Regions from separate parts of the Lactiplantibacillus sp. ME-2 genome, predicted to be linked through region 1. Evidence: predicted binding sites of a transcription regulator. Region 1 holds the regulator's gene; the other holds the start of a gene.

Region 1 (3,188 bases):
AGTTTTAGAAAAATTAGTGCCAAGCGTGATGGATTCCGCCGTACAGTTAGCCGTACCGTTAAAGGTTGAGAGCCACTACGGTGATACTTGGTACGATGCAAAATAGGGGGAACCACCATGCCTGAATTACCTGAAGTTGAAACTGTTCGTCGCGGCTTAAATCGTCTGGTTAGCGGGGCAACGATTGCTAGTATCGAGGTTTTTTGGCCGAAAATTATTAATAATGATGTCGATAGTTTCAAACAGCGTTTAGCCAACCAAACGATCCAGACCATTGATCGGCGGGGGAAGTATTTATTGTTTCGCTTTAGCAATGGTCTGACGATGGTGTCGCATTTGCGGATGGAAGGCAAGTATAATGTTGTACCGCGTGGTGAAGATCAAGGTAAACACACGCACGTGATCTTCCATCTGACCGATGATCGTGATTTGCTGTACAACGATACGCGTAAGTTCGGGCGAATGACGCTCGTGCCGACCGGTGAAGAAAACACGGTGGCGGGATTGCGGACAATTGGCCCGGAACCCGTTGCTGAACAGTTAACACTGGCTTATATGACGGCCACTTTTGGCAAGTCGAAAAAGATGATCAAGCCACTATTATTGGATCAAAGTAAGATTGCGGGTATTGGGAACATTTATGCGGACGAAACGCTATGGATGAGTAAGATTCATCCAATGCGGCCTGCTAATTCACTAACTACTGATGAGATTGCAACATTGCGCCAAAACATTATTGATGAAATGGCGATGGCAATTAAAGGTCACGGCACCACTGTTCATTCATTTTCAACGGCATTTGGTGAGGCCGGTCAGTTTCAAAATCACTTACACGTCTATGGTCGTGAAGGGGAACCTTGCGAACGGTGTGGCACGATTATTGAGAAAATCAAAGTGGCACAGCGAGGGACCCATTTTTGCCCGTTAGAACAACGGTTGTAGGTGATCAAGATGACAAAGTTGATTGGATTGACTGGTGGCATTGCCACTGGTAAGTCGACTGTTTCTAAGCTGCTGGCAACTAAGCTACCAATCGTTGATGCGGATAAAATTGCGTGGCAGGTTGAAGGGCCAGGCCAACCGACGACCCAAAAGATTGTGGCGCACTTTGGTCAGCAAGCAGTGCTGGCAGACGGGCGGCTGAATCGGCCATGGCTTGGCCAGTTGGTTTTTAACGATGCTCAAGCTTTACAAGCCTTAACCGCAATTACACGGTTACCGATTCAGTACGCGATGTTCGAAGCGATTGTCGCGGCGAACCAGCAACAGCCCGACGCAATTATTTTAGATGTGCCGTTGTTATTTGAAAGTGGCTGGCAACATGTTTGTGATCAAGTGTTGGTTGTGACGGCATCACCCGCCGTAGTATTGCAGCGGTTGATGGCGCGTAACCACTTATCGCAACAGGCGGCTCAGGCACGAATTGACAGCCAAATGCCACTTGCACAGAAGGTCGCAAGGGCTGACGTTGTCATTGATAACGGGGCCAACATTGATAAAACTAAAGCAGCCGTGTTAAAATGGCTGAAAACTATTACTAAATAAAGAAAAACTGATTGTTAGTTGTTACAAGGGGTGAGAAGTCTATGCAATGTCCACATTGTCATCATAATGGCTCCCGCGTGGTTGACAGTCGACCAACTGATGATGGTCGCGTGATTCGACGGCGCCGGGAATGCGAAAACTGTGGGTTCCGGTTCACAACATTTGAACGGGTCGAAGCCACGCCATTATTAGTCATTAAGAAAAATGGTGCCCGCGAAGAATTCAATCGTGAAAAAGTCTTGCGCGGAATTATTCGCTCGGCCGAGAAACGACCCGTTAGCATGGAAACCATGACGGGCGTCGTTGATGATGTTGAAAATAAGGTCCGGTCACTGGGCGAAAATGAAATTTCAAGCCAAGTTATCGGCGAGTATGTCATGGAGCAATTGGCAGATATTGACGAAATTTCGTACATTCGTTTTGCCAGTGTTTACCGGCAATTCAAGGATATGCACGTCTTCTTGAATGAACTCCAAGATATGATGGAGCGTGATAAGGTCAAACTGGCAAAACCGTCAGCGAAGACGACCCACGCACCTAAACGAAAAAAAGATTAGTGAAAAAGAATGGTGAACAACATGCCAAATGATGAACCCTTAACACCCAAAACTGGGTTAGTGGTCCCGCAAGCACCAGCGCTCAGTGCGGCGCAACAAGCTGTATTGGCGGAATTATACTTGCCACTGATGGGGCCATTGGCATATAGCTTGTACGCGGCGTTACGTAGCTTACAGAGTAGCGAGAATGAGCTGAGCAATCGACGCAGTCACGCGGAACTGCTGGGCATCCTAAATGTGGACTTGCCGACGGTGTTAGCGGCTCGGCGTAAACTTGAAGCAACTGGCTTGTTGCGCAGCTATTATCAACAAGATGAATTGGGTGCCATGTACATTTATCAATTACAAGCACCATTACTGGCGTTACAATTCTTTGCGGATGATCTATTGAGTGTCCTATTGTTAGATACGGTCGGTGAGTTACGTTATCAACAACTTGCTGGCGATTTTGCAGCACAGCCGATTGACTTGACGGCTGCCAAAGACGTGACGGCAAATATCTTAGATGTGTTTCACGTTGATAGTCAAAAAGTTACGACGCCACCTCTTTCAGTGCAAAAGGTGCGCGCCCAATTGGCGGCCAATGAACCGGCCGAGGATCACTCGCCCGTGCTCAGTGACGATGACTTTGACTGGCAACTGTTGGGGCAAATTTTAAAGCAGAACTATGTTGATCTCAAACAGGTTGCGAGTTCACGGCAACTGATCATTACGGAAAGTCGGGTCTACGGCATCAGTGAGATTGAGATGGCTAAGTTAATCAGTGAAGTGGCTAGTTTAACAACGGGTCAGTTTGATGAAAATCAATTGAAATTATTGATTGCGCGGCGCTATGAACGGCCCGCAGTTTCGAGTCAGCAGGTCGCTACGGAAGCAACGGTTGCAACGACGACCACTAAGGATAACAAGGCTTCAGCACAGCTCTCAACGGCTGAGCAGCAACTCGTGACGTATGCTAAGCAGACAGCGCCGTATGACTTTTTATCAGCTTTGAAGCAGGAGAAACATGGTTTTGTGACGAGCGGTGAGAACCGACTAGTTCATGATTTAATTGGTCGGGGGGTATTACCCAATGCCGTCATCAAC
Region 2 (3,188 bases), on a different contig from region 1:
GCTGGGTTTGCGTATGCCATCAGTCATCATATCGATGGCTTAGAGTTTGACGTCCATCTTACCCAGGATCAAATACCAGTGATTATGCATGACGAACGAATCGATCGAACTACTAATGGGCAAGGGGCTATTGCGGATCTGGCCTTCGAACAGTTGCGTAGATTTGAATTAGCAAATGGAGAGCCCGTCCCATCCTTACAAGAATTTTTAAACTTAGTGAGTGGGGAGCCCGTTCACTTGAACCTTGAGTTGAAGACTGATCGACACTATTATCTTGATATCGAGCGGATTGTGCTACGGATGGTCCGGCAGACTGACTTAATTTATCCGGTCGTTTTTTCGTCGTTTAATCTGAAGAGTTTACAGCGGGCCTACGCCATTGATGCCAGCCAGAAATATGCTTTTTTGACTTCAGCGCGTCTGGGTAATCCGGATGAGTTTGCGACTCACGAACGCTTAGAAGGGGTGCATCTTGAACACTATCAACCTGTACACCATGTTGCTGAACGGGTTTGGACAGTGGATGAGCCAATCGTAATGCAACAATTGTTCGCAGCCTCGGTCAATGCGGTGATTACCAATAACTTTGAGTTAGCCCAACAAGTCCGGGCAGCCATGTAATCGAGCGCAATTGTGCTAGTGCGGCATTCAAAGATTGTCGTTTGGTAATGCGACACTACCCGCGCTACCTAGTTAGCTGGTCGCGAGTCATTAAGAAGTTTCTGTATTGTTTGCTCGCTAGATTGTGCGCAATAAAAGCGCCAGTCCCGATAATGGGGACTGGCGCTTTTAGCATGATTAATTAAACTGTGGTTGGATTGCGAATCTTGCCTAATTCAGAATCGATTTGAGCCAGCACTGCTTGTTGGTTAGCAGGTTTTTCCAAGTCGTACTGTTGTAAATCAATCTTCATTTTAGGGCTAGCATCGTATTCATCGTACCATTTCCGATAAGCGGTCCACATCTTATAGTAATAAGATTCCAGTTCAGGGTTGTGGTCGAACTGTTCGTAGTCGCGACCACGCTTCTTGATCCGGTAAAGAATCGTATCGAAGTCAGTTTCAGAGTAGACCATCAAGTCTGGTGCCTTCTTAGGCAGTTCAGTCAATTCGGTCATCATATTGTCTAGTAGTTGCAAGTAAACATTCAATTCAGTATCAGAGATGTTTCCTTCAGCGTTGTTTTCTTTGGTGAAGAGGGCATCTTCATAGATGGAGCGGTCGAGGACGTTGTTATCGTCGGCCAATGCCTTCTTGATCATTGCAAAACGTTTGTTGAGGAAATAGATTTGTAATAGGAACCCGTAATTCTTAGGATCCGAATAATAAAGTGGCAATACGGGGTTGTCGCCAACCGGTTCGTAAAATGCCTTAGTTCCAAGGTGGTCAGCAATTAACCCCGTTAACGTGGTTTTGCCGACCCCAATCATTCCTGCTGTTATTATCACCATGATAGCCCCTCTTTATAAAAAATTGCACAATATATTGTATCTCAAAAAAAGTTTTAATACCATATAGACTTTTAATGAAAAATTTGCTTGGGAGCTATTTTCATTTATTTTTTAGCCTGTTCCTTTAATAAATCACGAATTTCTTCTAGATATTGCGCGGAAACATCGACTTCTTCTTCCTCGGGTTCTTCTGGTTCATTTTTAACCACTTTATTAATAATTTTCACCAGAATGAAAACGACGATGGCGACGATGAAGAAATTAATGATGGCATTTAGAAAGGACCCGTACTTAAAAGTAGCATCACCGATACTGAACTTTAGATTGGATAAATCAACTTTTCCTAAGAAAATCCCAATCAGTGGATTAATTAAGTTGTCTGTCAACGATTTAACAATGGCCGTAAAAGCGGACCCAATAATAACCCCAACGGCCAAATCAATCACGTTACCGCGGGCAATAAATTCCTTGAATTCTTTGATCATGCGACTCGCACTCCTTTATTAATTGACTGTTAACAGTATAGCCAAAATCAAACGCTGACTCAATCAATATACCAATCTAATTTAACCGTAAGCTTGTCCCTAACTAAAGCATACCCATACTAATTTGAGGTGGTATCATGATTAGTTTTGTTTGGATAGTGACTTAATGTTGTTCTGAATGATTGTTGTGGTGCATTTGAGACTAGTTAATGGTTTTAGCTAGTTGGGCTGTTGACTGAAAAGTTAGGTGACTTAGCGTGTGTGACATCCGGTCAAAATGAGTCTGTGAAAAGCAGTCTCAAGTGATGGGGAAGTCGTTTCAATATTAGTAGGGATTTTCACGAATACTAATAATATGGTAGTAGGTTAAGGTGTTGACCAGCGAATCAGAATTAACAGCACCATTTGGGTAAAGTCGTCAACTTAGTTAGCTGCTAAAAACGACTCTCTCTGATATAGAGAAAGTCGTTTTGGCAGTGTTTCGAGATCATAAATCCAAATAACTAATTCGTCTTATTGTCAGATGCTTTAGCTTGAGCCTTTCGCCGAACCAACGTGGCTAACTTACTCTGAGTGGCTTTGACGGCGACGGGGTCTTCAAAGTCAATTTGAGCCAGCCGAGGGTAACGACGGATAAAGAACAACCAGGTCAGAGCAATAAACAGCATTAGAATCAGTGCTAAGACGCCCATCTTAGGAAGAGCAGAATTACCAGTCATTAAGGTCTGCCGCAAGCCGTTGACGCTGTAACTCATTGGTAACCACGGGTGGATTGTTTGGAAAAAGTGACCTGACAGCTGAATTGGATACGTTCCGGCTGAACCACCGAGCTGTAAGACTAGTAGTACCATACTGAAGAAGGCGCCAGCTTTGCCGAAGACAAGGTTAAGCCAAGCGACGATCGTCATGAAGAGTAGCGCCGTTAGCGTGAGTAACAACCAAGTGGCAAACGGATGAATCGGGCTGAGTCCGTTGATTAACATCATCAAGCCGAGCATAATCGTACTTTCCATGATTGAAAAGACGAGCATGATGCTGGCCTTGCTACTCCACCAATCCAGTGCCGATTGCGGGTGTTTGCGTGGGGTATACATATCAAACATCATATTGAGGGCGAGCGCGCCGACAAATAACGAGACACTTAACATATACGGCGCCATACCAGTACCGTTGTTTGGTACATCATCACGGTCCTGGTGAGTTGTAGTGACGGGTTTGGCAACTTGTTGATACGTCAGTTTTGATGGATTGAG

Evidence for each region. Region 1 encodes NrdR, which represses ribonucleotide reductase genes. Its sites were predicted from a motif close to ACACNATATATNGTGT; they were not measured.
Region 2: the regulator NrdR is predicted to act here: its motif matches at 1,475-1,490, upstream of MMY95_RS08960 (deoxynucleoside kinase).

The regions. Positions count from the first base shown of each region.
Region 1 covers NZ_JAKZEQ010000007.1:62,284-65,471, reverse strand. The annotation lists gene polA (DNA polymerase I) at 1-106, shown strand, start outside; gene mutM (bifunctional DNA-formamidopyrimidine glycosylase/DNA-(apurinic or apyrimidinic site) lyase) at 118-942, shown strand; gene coaE (dephospho-CoA kinase) at 952-1,545, shown strand; gene nrdR (transcriptional regulator NrdR) at 1,587-2,102, shown strand; gene MMY95_RS04080 (DnaD domain protein) at 2,124-3,188, shown strand, end outside.
Region 2 covers NZ_JAKZEQ010000021.1:20,751-23,938, forward strand. The annotation lists gene MMY95_RS08955 (glycerophosphodiester phosphodiesterase family protein) at 1-621, shown strand, start outside; gene MMY95_RS08960 (deoxynucleoside kinase) at 803-1,450, opposite strand; gene mscL (large-conductance mechanosensitive channel protein MscL) at 1,555-1,935, opposite strand; gene MMY95_RS08970 (YhgE/Pip domain-containing protein) at 2,439-3,188, opposite strand, start outside.